Regions from separate parts of the Leucobacter sp. UCMA 4100 genome, predicted to be linked through region 1. Evidence: riboswitches for the same ligand, from Rfam matches in the RefSeq annotation. Region 1 holds a riboswitch; the other holds the start of a gene.

Region 1 (7,934 bases):
GTTCGAAGCCGGCAGCCGTGAGTGACGCGGCGATCGTGCGGGCGTGTGCGTGCGCACGCTCTGCGATGGCTTTGAGCCCCCGCGGGCCGTGGTACACGGCATACATTGACGCGGTGATCGCGAGCAATGCCTGCGCGGTGCAAATGTTGCTCGTCGCCTTCTCGCGGCGAATGTGCTGCTCGCGCGTCTGCAGCGCGAGGCGGTACGCGACGTCACCGGCCGAGTCGTATGAGACACCGACGAGGCGGCCAGGCATCGAGCGGGTCAGCCCGTCGCGCACCGCGAGGTAGGCGGCGTGCGGGCCACCGAAGAAGAGTGGAACGCCAAAGCGCTGGGTGTTGCCGACGGCGACGTCGGCGCCCTGCTCGCCAGGCGAGGTGATGAGCGTGAGCGAGAGCAGGTCGGCGATCACGGTGACCATCGCGCCGCGTTCTTTCGCCTCGGCGATGATGCCGGCGTGATCCGCAACACTGCCATCGTTCCCGGGCTGCTGCAGCACGATGCCCGAGATCTCGCCCTCGGGAAGGCCCTGGGCCAGATCGACGATCTCGATCTCGAAGTCAAGCGCCTCAGCGCGGCCGCGAATCACCTCGAGGGTCTGCGGGAAGATGTTGGCGTCGAGCACCGTCTTCGCGGTTGCCTTCGCCTTGTTCGCACGGCGCATGAGCAGCACGGCCTCAGCCGCGGCCGACGATTCGTCGAGCATCGAGGCATTCGCGATGGGCAGGCCAGTGAGATCGCTCACCATCGTCTGGAAGTTGAGCAGCGCCTCGAGACGGCCCTGTGAAATCTCAGGCTGGTATGGCGTGTACGCCGTGTACCACGAGGGGCTCTCGAGCACGTTGCGCAGAATGACGGGGGGCGTGTGGGTGTCGTAGAACCCCTGCCCGATCATCTGGGTCTTGAGCACGTTCTGCGAGGCGAAGGCGCGCAGGTCTGAGAGAATCTCGGGCTCGGTGCGGCCCGAGGGCAGCTGCAGCGCGTTATCCATGCGAATATCGCGCGGAACAGCGGTGTCGACCAGGGCGTCAAGGGTTTCGTAGCCAACGACGCTCAGCAGGTGCTCGGCGTCGGCACCGTGCACGCCGGTGTGACGGTTGGCGAAGTGGGTTGGATCGGCGGTGATGCTCATTGAGGGTTCCTCACAGGGGTTGGGCACAACAACTACAGGTACCCTCCCCACTCTGTTGCAGACCTGAGAGATTCCGGCGCTTGCGCGCCATTGCACCGTCGGTGGAGGCAGAGCTTGCGCCCTACCTCGCTTTCCAGAGTTGCCACGCCCCGCGGTACGGGTGCCTGAGAGATTCTCGGGGAGGAGTTGCTCCTACGGCGCCACACTCAATCGTGTGGGCTCTCCCGCGAGGGCGTATTGGCCGATATTCACATATGGCATTCATAGTACCACCTCGCGACGACAATCAATGCGCAGCCGTATCAACGAGCACAGCCGCGGCAACGTCGGGGCGCTCCGGCGAGCCCGGCACGAAGACGACCGGGCCGCCCTGCGCGGGTGCCGCGGGCGTAAGCGTCGCAAGAATCTCGGCGCGAGAGAGCCCGCACTCGGCAAGAGCCGCGATCTCACGGGTGTTGAACCCCGCGACCGTCGGCCCGTTGCCCATATCAGTGCCGTAGCGCACCACCCCACCCGCGCGGTGAAAGCGTCGAAGGTTATCGACCGCGATGCCAAACTCGTCGTCGGGGGTTCCCCAGCCATGAATATCGAGCGTCGAGATCCACACCACATGTTCGGCCTGCGCCGCGATCTCGGCGTCATCGAGACGCTCGGTAAACGGCGTGTGGGCGAGCATCGTCGCACCGCACTCCCGTGCCCGCTGCGCCTCACCGGGCCCCTCGGCGTGCGCGACCACCGGAAGCCCCGCCGCGGCCGCAACGACGGCGCGCACGACGTCGCTCGAAGCCGCCGGCCCAGCGACGCTATTCATCGCGACCTTGAACACGCTCGCCCCAGCCTCACGCATACTGAGCGCGGCCTCGCGTGCGGCCGCTGCCCCATCGACCTCGATCACGCTGCCGGGGCCGGCCCACGAACGGTCAGAGGGGTAGCCGCCGGGCGCGGTAATGAAAGCGCCGGCATACGACACCGTGACTCCCCTCAGTCCGTCAGCAATGCCGCGCAGCCGCTCAACGTTCGAGCCGAGATCGAGCACGCGCGTGACGGGCGAGGGCTCGGGCCGCATGAGCTCGAGGTGCACGTGCCAATCGCGAAACCCGCCGGTGTTAAAACCCTCAGCGCCCACGAGCTACCCTTTACCGACCTCGGTGCGAACGGCAAACAGCTCGGGAAAGAAGGTGAGGCTCAGTGCGCGCTGCAAGAAATCGACGCCCGATGATCCGCCCGTTCCCGTCTTCATGCCGATCGTGCGGGTCACAACGCGCAGGTGCCTGAAGCGCCAAAACTGGAAGTTGTCTTCAATGTCGACGAGCTCTTCGCACGCCTCATACAGATCCCAGTGCTCTTCGTGGTTCTCATAGATCGTGCGAAATACGTCAACGAGCCCGTCGTTGTGCTCATACGCCTCGGTCACGTCACGCTCGAGAATCTCGCTCGGCACGGGCAAGCCGCGACGGCTGAGGTACCGCAAGAACTCGTCGTAGAGCGTTGGCGCGGCAAGCTCGGCGGCGAGCAAGGCATGGTTCTCTGGCTCGGCCTCGAACACCCTGAGCATCTTCGCGTTCTTGTTGCCGAGCGCAAACTCAATCGCGCGGTACTGCACCGACTGAAAGCCCGACGAGTTGCCGAGCGAGTCGCGAAACTCTGCGTACTCAGAAGGCGTGAGCGTCGCGAGCACCGACCACTGCTGAATGAGCACCTCTTGAATGTGCTTCACCCTCGCGAGCGGCTTGAGCGCCGAGCGCAGGTTGTCGCTCTTCAAGAATTCCCGCGAGGCCCGCAGTTCGTGCAGAATGAGCTTGAGCCACAGCTCAGAGGTCTGGTGCTGAATGATGAACAGGAGTTCGTCGTGGTGCTCAGGGCTACTCACGGGGTGCTGCGCTGAAAGGAGCGCATCGAGCCCAAGGTACGAGCCGTATGTCATCTTGTCACGCAGATCGGTGACGATGCCTTCTTCAAGCTTGCGGGTATTCTTTTCGACACTCATAGCGGTCCTTTCGCCTTCTCGGCCACTCGGTAATCTACTCGACCCACTCGCAAATTGTCAGAGCGTGGGCGACGAAATGTCTCTTTTGGGTATCATTTCGACACCTGTTGCGGGACCCCTCACTGCGTTCGCCTTGATTTTATGCGGATCCCGCAGCTCACCCCACTCCTCAGAGCTATTGTGAGCCGGTTGACACGCGTCAAGAACCGAATATATTTGGCGAAGTAGTGAGGACTTCCTGGTCTCACACAACGCACAACATGTTTGTTCCGCAACGACGCGAAAGACCATAGGTAACACACCGTGCTCGATACCATTCAGGGATTTCTTGACAGCGCAAGCTCTGTCATCTGGGGACCCTTTGTTCTGATTCCCCTCCTCTTTCTCACAGGCCTCTACCTCACAATTCGACTCGGAGGCCTCCAGTTTATTCGCTTGGGCGCTGCCCTAAACCTCGGCATCATCAAGCGCCGAGATGCCGGCGCGAAGGGTGACATTAGCCAGTTCCAGGCGCTCACAACCGCTCTCGCCGCAACCGTAGGCGTGGGCAACATCGTGGGCGTGGCCGGCGCAATCGGCATTGGCGGCCCAGGCGCCCTCTTCTGGATGTGGGTGACCGGCCTGCTCGGCATGGCCTCGAAGTACGCAGAGGCGTTTCTCGGCGTGCGTTACCGCTCGGCCGATGAACATGGCGAGCGCAACGGCGGCCCACAGTATTACCTCCAGAAGGGCATCAAGGGCCCCGTCGGCAAGATTCTTGCTTGGGCCTTCACCATCTTCACGGTGCTCGCCTGCTTCGGTATCGGCAACATGACCCAGGCTAATGCGATCGCTGAAAACGCAGAGCGCTCATTCGGCGTTGACCCCTTCTGGGTTGGCATCGTGCTCGCCGTGCTCACCGGGCTCGTACTCGTTGGCGGCATTAAGTCAATCGGCAAGGTGACCGCCGGCTTCGTTCCCATCATGATCCTGCTCTACGTGGTCGCCGCCCTCTACATCCTCTTCGTCAATGTCGGCGATGTTCCTGCCGCTTTCGGCCAGATCTTCTCAGAAGCCTTCACCGGAACGGCCGCAACTGGCGGCTTCCTCGGGTCAGTCTTCATCATTGCTATTCAGTACGGCTTTGCCCGCGGTATCTTCTCGAACGAGTCGGGCATGGGGTCGGCTGCAATCGCCGCGGCCTCGGCACAGACGAGCCACCCTGTACGCCAGGGCCTCGTCTCGATGACGCAGACCTTCATCGACACCATCATCGTGGTCACCATGACCGGCCTTGTGATCATCACGACCGGCACCTGGAGCATGGTCGATCCTGACACCGGAGAGCAAATCTCGAAGGCGCTCATGACCGGCGAGGCATTCTCGCACGGTCTCCCGGGCGAGTGGGGCCACTGGATCGTCACCATTGGCGTCATCATGTTCGCTTACTCGACGATTCTCGGTTGGTCGTACTACGGCGAACGAAACGCAGTGCGCATCTTCGGCCGTAAAGCTACGATTCCCTTCCGTATCATCTTCTCTGCCGTCGTGTTCATTGGCGCGACCACGCAGCTCGAGGTTGTCTGGTCATTCTCAGACGTCATGAACGGCCTCATGGCCATTCCGAACTTGATCGGTCTACTCATTCTCTCGGGTCTCATCGCCCGTGAGACGAAGGCGTACATCAAGTTCGACCCGAAGCTCACGGCCACCGCAGATCAGGTCGCCGAGCACTTCAAGAACGATCCTGCGTACCTCGAGTGGAACACGCAAGAGATCGCCCTTGAATCGCGCAAGGAAACGTACCTCAATACGAAACGAAACGCGGTAATCCCGAGCTAAGCTCGCGGGCTGAGGTGTGGGGTGGCCAGTTCGCTGGTCGCCCCACACCTGTCTCAGCATCCCTCACAGTCTTTCTTCTCGCCACAGTTGTAAGGTTTCTGCCATGCAGCCAGCAACGATCGCCACACTTGCCCAGGTGATAACAGACTCGCGCCCCGTCGCGATCCTCACCGGCGCGGGCATCAGCACCGACTCGGGCATTCCCGACTACCGCGGCGCTGGTACCCCGCCCCGCACACCCATGAACATCGCCGAGTTCATGAATGACCCGCTGTACCGCAAGCGCTTTTGGGCAGGGGCGAGCGTGAACGCGAGGCGCGGCTGGAATGTCTCGCCAAACCCCGGCCACTTCGCGCTCGCAGCCCTCGAGGCGCAGGGCTACGCCGAGGGGGTCATCACGCAGAACGTCGACGGGTTGCACCGCGACGCAGGCACGAAGCACCTTGTCGAGTTGCACGGCAGTGGCGCTTCCATTCGTTGCACCTCGTGCACGGGCCGCTTCTCGCGAGCCGCCGTCATCGACTGGTTTGAGCAGGCGAACCCGGGGTACGTGGAGTCCCAAGAAGCCGCCGAGATCGCGCCCGACGGTGACGCTCAGGTGACCGGGATCGAGCACCTCACGGTGCCGGTCTGCCCCATCTGCACCGGGGTGCTGCGCCCCGAGGTCGTGTATTTCGGCGAGACCGTGCCGAAGCCCGTTTTTACCGCCGCAGCCGATCTCGTCGAACGCGCGGGGGCTCTCGCCGTCATCGGCTCATCGCTGGCGGTCAACACGGGCATTCGCCTCGTTCGCATTGCCGAGCAGCGCGGCGTACCCCTCATCGTCATCAACCGTGGCCCGACCGCGGTCGATCACAAGGCTGACCTCCGCATCGAGTCGGGCGCGACTGAGGCGTTAGGCGCACTTGTCGAGGCTCTCGGCGTTGTGCCGGGCGAAGGGTTCGACGCGGGCACGCAAGCTTCCTAACCCGGCGGATCGCGCAGGCTTTCACTTGCCCAGGCCGCAGGCCGGGCTCTGCTCTCAATCATCGAGAGCAGAGCCCGTGGCCAGCCGCCCTTCGTTACCGGCCGTCGTGCTCGCGATGCCGGGTATTATCGATGCCGTCAACCTCGTCGGCAACGTCGGTGTCTTCTGCGGTGAGCGGTGACTCGTTTTGCCACGTCTCTTCGAGCTGGGCACGAAGTTCTTGCTCACCCTGCGGATCGTCATACTGGGGTTTCTTATCTGCTTCGCTCATGCTTCCAGGGTACGCTTCGCGCCCGGCGGCATCAAGTGCGCCGCGTTCAGGCAGAGTCCTTTGAAAACACAGAGCGGGCGCCCCAACGCCGAAACGTTGGAACGCCCGCTGTGAGCAGAACCCGGAGGTGCTAGCGCTGAACCGCGAACGGTGCGATATCGAGCGGCTTGCCGTCTGAGGTCGGGGTGCGGCCTGCAACGAGGTCGGCAACCACTTCGCCCGTGATGGGGCCGAGTGAGAGGCCGTGCATGTTGTGGCCAGTTGCGACGATCGTGTTCGGGCGGCCCTTGACCGCGCCGAGCAGGGGCAGACCGTCAGAGGTCATCGGGCGAGGCCCAACCCACTCTTCGTACTTGTTATCCCAGTCGGCACCCTTAATCACGGTGCGGGCAGCCTTCTCAAGAACCTCCATGCGGCTCTTGTTGAACTGGTCTGGCTTCTCGTCGAACTCCATCATGCCGACGATGCGCAGACGCTCGTGCATCGGAATGATGACGGCGTTGCGGTCCTTCGAGTGGATGAGGTGACGGGGCATGGTCTCGACCGGAACCGAGAAGCTGTAGCCCTTGCCCGAAACAACCTTCTTGTGCTTCACGCCTGACTTGCGCAGAATCGGGGTGGTGTAGGCGCCTGCAGCGACCACGACCTTGTCGCCTGAGAAGGTGTGCTCGACGCCGTTGGCGTCAACGGCGATGATGCCGCGGCCATCGGCCGTGAGGCGATCGCCCTTGTAGCCAACCTTGAAGTCAACACCCTGCTTCTTGAGGTCTTCGACGAGGCTCGCCACGAAGGTGACGGGGTCGAGTGAACGCTCAGCGGGAAGCAGGTAGCCGCCGGTGATGCCAGGCTGGAGAGCCGGCTCGAACTCGTGCAGCTCCTTGCCGCGCATGATCGGTCCGGGTGCGGTGCCCCAGCCCTTCTTTGCGCGCTCCTGATAGGCACGGTGTGAACCAACGAGCAGATCTTCGTCTGACGCCGTCATGAGGAAGCCGTCACGCTGCTGACCGGTCGTGTCGATGCCGGCCTCGGTGAGGCGGTCGAGCGACGGGAAGATACCGTCGGCAAACTGCGCGAGGGCAGCGCTACCACTGGCCATGCGCTTCTTGCCCGAGGCGAAGATGAAGTCGAGGCCCCAGAAGGCCAGGTAAGGAATCTTCGAGAGCGCGATCGTGAGGTAGTGGGTCGGGGTAAAGACGCCCTTGACCACATCTTTCACCATGTTGGGTGAAGCGAGTGGGGCTACCTGCTGAGGGGTGATCTCACCCGCGTTTCCGATCGCAGCGCCCGCACCGGGGTGGTCGCTCTCAACGATGGTCACGGTGTGGCCTTCGCGCAGCAGCGCGTGAGCCGAGCACAGACCGATGAGACCGCCGCCTACGATGACGACATGCTGTTTGGGTGGCGTTTCAGCCATTTCGATGATCCTCCTGGATTTTCTTGAGCACAACGAGCACGAGTGTACTCTCTTTTAATCCAGTTTTCCTAGCCGAAAAAGGAAGTCATCCGAAACGGTAACCGACACCTCGAACCGTGTGCACGATCTGCGGTTGTTTTGGGTTTTCTTCGATGCGTGCGCGAATGCGTTTAATGTGCACGTCGAGGGTCTTCGTGTCACCGAAATAGTCACTTCCCCAGACCCGATCAATGAGCTGCCCGCGGGTGAGCACGCGGCCCTGGTTGCGCATGAGCAGGCTCAGTAATTCGAACTCGCGCAGGGGCATCTGGGTGCGCTCACCGCGCACGTGCACCTCGTGTC
Region 2 (7,934 bases), 500 kb from region 1:
GCCGCGCCCCTTGGGCACCGCGTCGGGCGAAACGTCAAAGATCGAGACCTCCCACCCGCTCTCGAGAAATAGTTCTGCCCACGACAGGCCGATGACTCCGGCCCCAATAATGGCTACGCGTGACTCAGACATGAGTGCTCACCCTTTCTTTTCTGTGTGGTCGCCTCGATTAGTGGGCCGGCTGAGGGCCGGTCAACACCCCCCGAAGCGCTGTGAGTATGGCATCTCGCCGCAGGCGCGGCGGGCTGTCAACAAATGGTCCCTGCAGCACCGAGCCGACGTGGCAGGCGATGACGATGCGGGTGGCCTCGTCGGCGTCGGGCACGAGCGCCGCGCCCACGGCTCGGGCAACGCCCTCGAGCACGGGAACAACCTGGCGCTGAAATGCCTCGCCGTGGCCCTTCAGCACCTCGGCCATATCGGGGTCTGACCAGGCCCGCAGCCCGAAGAGCGCCCGCAGCGCATACCACTGGGTGTCAGCGGGAATGACGCGCAGCATCTCGTCGGCCGCCGCCTCGAGCACGGCCTCGCGACCGCGCGCGGCAGCAGGAATTGCCTGGTCGAAGCTCGCCATGCCACTCAAGACCTCTTCGGTCTTGCGCTCGTACAGGGCAAAGAACACGTCGTCGACGGTCTTGAAGTTTGAGTAGAAGGCGCCCCGCGTGAAGCCAGCCCGTTTGCAGATCTCGTCGATCGAGGCGCTTGGCACGCCCCTCGCCGCAAAGATCGCCTCGGCCGCGTCAATGAGCGCGGCCCGGGTGTGCACGCGTGCCCTCGGCGCCGACTGGCCCGCGCGTGGCCCCTCGGTTGCTGCCGCCTGGCCAGCAGATGCGACTCCGGTGTCGCCCCGTGACTCACCCGTATTCATTGCTGATTCCTCTCACAGAAACTCGATGCATAATGTATTCAATACAGATTGTATCGAGAAACCATGGTGATTGCACCAACGATTGGAGAGATATCATGAAGTTTTCGCTACCGGCCAATGTTTCTGAGCGCCCCATTGTGGTCGTGGGCGCTGGCACCCTCGGCCGCCGCATCGCAGCCGTCTTTGCCGCGGGCGGGTCTGACGTGCGCATCGCCGACCTGCAAGAGGCCCAGCGCGACGCAGCCCTCGCCTACATCGACGAGGCGCTGCCAGAGCTGAGCGAGCGCCTCACCAAGCAGGGCAAGGGCGCCACCGCGGGCAAGGTCACCGCGACCGAGCAGGTCGCCGACGCACTGCCCGGCGCATGGCTCGTGGTCGAGGCCGTTCCCGAGCGCCTCGACATCAAGCGCCCGCTCTTTGGCCAGCTCGATGAGCTCGCCGACGACGACGCGCTGCTCGCGACGAACTCGTCGTCATACGCCTCACGCCTCGTCATCGACGAGGTCAAGAACCCCGAGCGCGTGTTCAACATGCACTTCGCGATGCCCCCGGCAAGCATGGCGGTCGAGCTCATGAGCGACGGCCAAACGACCGAAGGCCTGCTCGACGACGTTGCCGAAGAGCTGCGCCGCTTCGGTCTCGAGCCCTTCATCGCGCACGCCGAGAGCACCGGCTTCATCTTCAACCGCATCTGGGCGGCCATCAAGCGCGAGTCGCTCGCCGTTGTCGAAGAGGGCGTCAGCACGCCCGAAGACGTCGACGCGATCATGAAGGCCAACATGGGCCTCGCGGTGGGCCCCTTCGCCCTCATGGACCAGGTGGGTCTCGACGTCGTGCTCGACATCGAGGAGCACTACGCGGCCGAGACCCCGACCCTGCCCCAGGGCCCGCGCGACCTGCTGCACCGCTACGTCGACGCTGGCAAGCTCGGGCGCAAGAGCGGCGAGGGCTTCTACTCGTACGAGTCGTAACCCCACCCCGCAAACAGGCAGTGGGCCGTGAGACGAAGATGCTTCGCTCACGGCCCACTGCGTTGTGCACGACCCGCTACGACAGCTGCGCGACCGCCGGGTAGAGGGGGTGCGCCTCGGCAAGCACCGCAACGCGCTCACGCAGGCTCGCGAGCTGTTCGGGGGCTGCCCCGCCCTCGCTCGTGCCCGCAATGAGCGCCAGGGCGATGATGTCGGCAACCTCGGCAAAGGCCTCGTCGCCGAAGCCTCTCGTCGCGAGCGCTGGAGTGCCGATGCGCAGGCCGCTCGTCACCATCGGTGGGCGCGGATCGAACGGCACCGCGTTGCGGTTGACCGTGATCTCGACCTCGGCGAGCAGATCTTCAGCAACCTGCCCGTCGAGGGTCGAGTCGCGCAGATCGACGAGCACGAGGTGCACGTCGGTTCCGCCCGTGAGCACGCTGATACCGCTCGCGGCAACGTCGGCCTGGGTGAGACGCTCTGCAAGAATCGCGGCGCCACGAAGCGTGCGCTCCTGCCGTTCCTTGAACTCGTCGCTCGCAGCGACCTTGAAGGCGACCGCCTTGCCGGCGATCACGTGCTCGAGCGGGCCGCCCTGCTGGCCTGGGAACACGGCAGAGTTCACCTTTTTGGCGATCTCAGCATCGTTCGTGAGAATGATGCCACCGCGCGGCCCAGCGAGGGTCTTGTGCGTGGTCGAGGTCGTCACGTGGGCGTGCGGCACCGGGTTCGGGTGCAGGCCTGCGGCGACGAGCCCCGCGAAGTGCGCCATGTCGACCATGAGGTAGGCCCCGACCGCATCGGCGATTGCCCTGAAGCGCTCGAAGTCGAGCTGCCTCGGGTACGCCGACCAGCCGGCAACGATGAGCTTCGGGCGGTGCTCGTGGGCGAGCCGCTCAACCTCGTCCATGTCGATGGTCAGGGTCTCTTCGTCAACGCTGTACGCGGCAACCGTGTAGAGGCGACCCGAGAAGTTGATCTTCATGCCGTGCGTGAGGTGCCCGCCGTGTGCGAGGTTCAGGCCGAGAATCGTGTCGCCCGGGCGAATGAGCGCGTGCATCACGGCGGCGTTCGCCTGCGCGCCCGAGTGCGGTTGCACGTTCGCGAAGCCCGCCCCAAACAGCTCCTTCACGCGGTCGATCGCGAGCTGCTCGATCACGTCGACCTCTTCGCAACCGCCGTAGTAGCGGCGCCCCGGGTAGCCCTCGGCGTACTTGTTCGTGAGCACCGAGCCCTGCGCCTGCATGACCGCGACCGCGGTGTGGTTTTCAGAAGCGATCATCTCGAGCCCGCGTCGCTGCCGCGCGAGCTCGGCGTCGATGCGCCCAGCGACCTGCGGATCAAGCGAAGCGATCGGCTCGTTGAGCGATGGCGCGACAATCTGTTCAAACGATTTCACAGCTGTACTCCGTTCTCCTGTGCGTACTGCTCGGCGGTGAGCAGGGGTCCTTCTTGGGTGACGGCGACCTTGACGAGCCAGCCCTCGCCGTAGGGGGCCGAGTTCACAAGGGTGGGGTCGTCGGTGACGGTCTCATTCACCGCAACGACCTCGCCCGTGACCGGGCTGAAGAGGTCTGAGACCGACTTCGTCGACTCGACCTCGCCCATCACTTCGCCCGAGGTGACGGTATCGCCGACCTCGGGGAGTTCGACGTAGACGATCTCGCCGAGCGCGTCGGCCGCGACCTGAGTAATGCCAACAACGGTTGGGGTCTCATCGTTGACCCACTCGTGTTCGGCTGAATATCTCAGCCCTAACTGCACTGTGCTCATTCTCTGTGTTTCCTTTATCTTTCGTGTGGTGTGGTCTGGTGTCTCATGCTGGGCGCACAGCGCCCGCGTCACTCGCCCGCTTCGGGCTGCTCGAAGGCCTCGGGGGCTGGGCATGAGCACACAAGGTTTCGGTCGCCGAATGCCCCGTCGATGCGGTCAACCGGCGCGAAGTACTTGTCGGTGCGCAGCCGCGCGACAGGAAACACTCCCTGGCTACGCGGGTAGTCGCGGTTCCACTCGTCGGCGAGCGCCGTCTCTGCCGAGTGGGGAGCGAGGCGAAGCGGCGAACGATCGAGCGCGATCTTGCCCGCGATCACGTCGTCGATCTCGCCACGAATGGCAATCATGGCCTCGATAAAACGCTCGATCTCTTCGAGGTCTTCTGACTCGGTGGGCTCAACCATGAGCGTTCCCGGCACTGGGAAGGCGAGCGTCGGGGCGTGAAACCCGAAGTCGATGAGCCGCTTCGCGACGTCTTCGGCCGTGACCCCCGACTGCTCGGTGAGCTGCCGCAAGTCGAGAATGCACTCGTGTGCGACGAGCCCCGCGTTGCCGCGAAACAGCACTGGGAAGTATTCGTCAAGCCGAGCGGCCACGTAGTTCGCGCTCAGCAGCGCAATCTTCGTCGCCTGCGTGAGGCCCTCGCCGCCCATCATTGCGATGTAGCTGTACGAGATCGGCAAGACCCCTGCCGATCCGAATAGCGTCGCGACGACCGGAACGCCCTCGCTCACCGAGAAGGTACCCGTCGGGTCGCTCGGCAGGTAGGGCAGCAGGTGCTCTGCCACGCAGATCGGGCCAACGCCCGGGCCGCCACCACCGTGGGGAATCGCGAAGGTCTTGTGCAGGTTCAGGTGCGAAACGTCGCCGCCGAACTTGCCGGGCTGCGCGAGGCCAACGAGCGCATTCATGTTGGCGCCGTCGATGTACACCTGCCCGCCGGCCTCGTGCACGAGGTCGCAGACCTCACGCACATCGGTGTCGTAGAGTCCGTACGTCGAGGGGTAGGTGATCATGATGGCCGAGAGCTCGTCACGGTGCGAGGCGACCTTCGCTCGCAGGTCGTGCATGTCGATCGTTCCGGCATCGGTGTTTTTCACCACGACGACCCGCATACCAGCGAGCACGGCCGAGGCAGCATTCGTGCCGTGCGCGGAGGCCGGGATGAGGCAGATATTGCGCTGTTCTTGCCCATTCGCGCGGTGATACATGCTGATCGCGTTGAGGCCCGCGTACTCACCCTGAGCCCCCGAGTTTGGCTGAATCGACACCCCGGCGTAACCGGTGATCGCGCGCAGCCTCGACTCGAGATCGGCGATGAGCGCACGCCAGCCGGCGCTCTGATCCGCCGGAACGTACGGGTGAATGCCAGCGAACTCTGGCCACGAAATCGACTCCATCTCGGCGGTCGAGTTGAGCTTCATGGTGCAGGAGCCGAGCGGAATCATCGTGCGGTCGAGCGCGAGGTCGCGATCGGAGAGCCTGCGCAAGTACCGCAGCATCTGCGTCTCGGAGCGAACCGAGTGGAAGATCGGGTGCTCGAGGTACCGGCTCGTGCGAACGAGCAGGCTGTTGAACCCGTAGTCGCCCGCGCGTGCCGACTCGCTCGCGGCGGTTCCAAAGGCTCGAACGACCGCCTCGACGTGCTCGCCCGTGGTGGTCTCGTCGGTCGAAACCCCCACGGTGTCTTCGTCGATGCGGCGCAGGTTGATGCCCGATGCGGCGGCCGCGGCAATAACCTCGTCGGCCCGCCCAGGAATGCTCGCCACAACAGTGTCGAAGAACGACCCCGAGGCGAGCGAGATTCCCGCGGCCGAGAGGCTCGCCGCAATCGTTCGCGCGTGAGCGTGAGCCCGCTCGGCAATCGCCTTGAGGCCCGCGGGGCCGTGATACACGGCATACATAGACGCGGTCACGGCCAAGAGCGCCTGCGCCGTGCAGATATTGCTCGTCGCCTTCTCACGACGAATGTGCTGCTCGCGCGTCTGCAGCGCGAGACGATAGGCGGGCCTCCCCGCAGCATCCTGCGAGACCCCGACGAGACGGCCTGGCAGCGACCGCTCAAGCCCCGCACGAATCGCCATGAACGCGGCGTGCGGCCCGCCGAAGAAGAGCGGAACGCCAAAGCGCTGCGTGTTCCCGACGGCGACGTCGGCACCCTGCTCGCCCGGTGACTCAATGAGCGTCAGCGCAAGCAGGTCGGTAATTACCGTAACCATGGCACCCTGGCGCTTCGCCTCGGCGATAATCGCACGGTGGTCACTCACCGAGCCGTCATTGCCCGGCTGCTGCAGCACGACCCCAAACACCTCGCCCGCAGGCAGCCCAAGCGAGAGGTCGGCGACCTCAATCTCAATTTCGAGCGCCGCGGCACGGCCTTTAATGACCGCGAGGGTTTGCGGAAACACGTTGCGGTCGACAACCGCTTTTGCCCCCGAGCCCGCTTTGCTCGCGCGGCGCATGAGCAGCACGGCTTCGGCTGCGGCCGATGATTCGTCGAGCATCGAAGCGTTGGCCACGTCGAGACCGGTGAGGTCGGCAACCATCGTCTGGAAATTGAGCAGCGCCTCGAGCCGACCCTGCGAGATCTCCGGCTGATACGGCGTGTAGGCCGTGTACCAGGCGGGGCTCTCAAGCACGTTGCGCAGAATGACCGGGGGTGTGTGGGTGTCGTAAAAACCCTGGCCGATCATTTGTGTCATGACCGTGTTCTGGGCCGCAAAGCCCTTCAGGTCACTGAGAATTTCTGCCTCACTGCGGGGCCCGGCGAGATCGAGCGCGTGCGGCATGCGTATCTCGGGCGGCACCGCCGCGTCGGCGAGCGCAGAGGCGCTCTCGTAACCAACCCGCTCAAGCATCGTGGCGAGGTCGGCAGGGGTGTTCACGCCAATATGGCGATCAGCGAAGGAACGTTCAATCGGTTGCGTGTTCAAGAGGATCTCTTTCGTAGGCCCGAAGGCGCGAATAGGAAACGATCCTCCCCGCTCTGTTATGGGACCTGAGAGATTCGGGCGCCGCGCCGGTACAGCAAAGTACGTCTGCGGGCCGTTGCACCTTCGGTAAGCGACCGGGTCATTCCGGTCGGTGTTTTCCAGAGTTGCCACGCTGTAGCGGTACGTGAGCCTGAGAGATTTCCCGGGGAGGGATTTTGCTCCTACGGCGTCGGGTCACCCCGAACTCTCCCGCTACAACTTGATAGCCGATATTCATTTGTGCGCATCGAGCACCGCACGGCAGGCAGTGTCGCGATGATCCGCCCCACAACGATGTCGGGGCAGGAGCCGCGCGCCGCACGTGAGGTGTTTCACGTGCAACGCGCGGCCTAGCCTTGTGCAATGCTATTTCAACTCTGGCCCATCGACCCCGTCCATTGCAAGCAGCTCTTCTTCAACCTGGCCGCCGTAACCCTCGGTTTGAGGGTCGCCGTGCAGGCCGCCCGAGACCGCGTACTCCTCTTCAGGCGAGAGAATCAGGCGGTGGCGGGTGTAGACGCCGAAGATGATGAGACCGATGACGTAAACGATCACGATCGCGACGATCGCCGGCCTAAACGACTCATTGAGCAGGAAGCCCAGGAAGATCAGGGCCGAGATGACAGCAGCCGCGTAGGCGCCAAACATGCCCCAGGGGCTCTTGTAGGGGCGTGATGCCTTGGGGTACTTCTTGCGCAGAATGATGAACGAGAGCATCTGCATGAAGTACGCGAGCACGGCCCCCCACACGGCGATGTTGAGCACGACCGCGCCGCCAACACCATCTTCGCCACCCGTCACCTCGACGACGATGAGCGCGGTGAGGCCGATGAGGGCACCCGCGATGAGCGCGACCCACGGCGTCTGGCGCTTGCCGGTCAGCGAGAGGAACTTCGGGTAGTACCCGGCGCGTGAGAGCGAGTACAGGTTGCGACCGTAGGCAAACATGATGCCCTGCAGCGAGGCGAGCAGACCGAAGAGCGCGAAGAGCGCCAGGAGGCCAGCAACCCACGCGAGGTCGTCACCAAGAATGGTGCGGAAACCATCGAGCAGTGGCTCGCCAGCGCCGCCGGTCTTCTCGGCACCGAGCACGGCGGTGTTGAGGAAGAGTACGACAAGGCCCGTGAAGATGAGGGTGCCGCGTGCCCAGAGACCTGCGCGCGGGATATCGCGCACGGGGTTGTGCGATTCTTCGGCCGCGAGCGGCAGCTCTTCGATGCCGAGGAACAGCCACATCGCGAAGGGAAGCGCGAAGAGGATCGGCAGCACGCCGTGTGGCAGGAAGGCCGTCTGGCCCGGATCGGGAACGATGTCGAAGAGGTTGCCCCAGCTCGCAGCGCCGCTCACGAG

The links. Region 1 has a riboswitch for glycine ahead of gcvP (aminomethyl-transferring glycine dehydrogenase). Riboswitches for the same ligand answer to the same signal wherever they lie in the genome.
Region 2: another riboswitch for glycine. It lies ahead of gcvP (aminomethyl-transferring glycine dehydrogenase); the one in region 1 lies ahead of gcvP (aminomethyl-transferring glycine dehydrogenase).

The regions. Positions count from the first base shown of each region.
Region 1 is NZ_JAFEUS010000002.1:817,461-825,394, forward strand. It holds gene gcvP (aminomethyl-transferring glycine dehydrogenase) at 1-1,132, opposite strand, end outside; glycine riboswitch at 1,175-1,274, opposite strand; glycine riboswitch at 1,275-1,369, opposite strand; gene JSO19_RS04045 (amidohydrolase family protein) at 1,419-2,258, opposite strand; gene kynA (tryptophan 2,3-dioxygenase) at 2,262-3,119, opposite strand; gene JSO19_RS04055 (alanine/glycine:cation symporter family protein) at 3,423-4,940, shown strand; gene JSO19_RS04060 (Sir2 family NAD-dependent protein deacetylase) at 5,044-5,907, shown strand; gene JSO19_RS04065 (hypothetical protein) at 6,002-6,178, opposite strand; gene JSO19_RS04070 (NAD(P)/FAD-dependent oxidoreductase) at 6,309-7,592, opposite strand; gene JSO19_RS04075 (response regulator transcription factor) at 7,678-7,934, opposite strand, start outside.
Region 2 is NZ_JAFEUS010000002.1:1,322,247-1,330,180, forward strand. It holds gene JSO19_RS06255 (3-hydroxyacyl-CoA dehydrogenase NAD-binding domain-containing protein) at 1-132, opposite strand, end outside; gene JSO19_RS06260 (TetR/AcrR family transcriptional regulator) at 170-868, opposite strand; gene JSO19_RS06265 (3-hydroxyacyl-CoA dehydrogenase family protein) at 964-1,839, shown strand; gene glyA (serine hydroxymethyltransferase) at 1,916-3,238, opposite strand; gene gcvH (glycine cleavage system protein GcvH) at 3,235-3,612, opposite strand; gene gcvP (aminomethyl-transferring glycine dehydrogenase) at 3,681-6,545, opposite strand; glycine riboswitch at 6,589-6,712, opposite strand; glycine riboswitch at 6,714-6,807, opposite strand; gene JSO19_RS06285 (amino acid permease) at 6,951-7,934, opposite strand, start outside.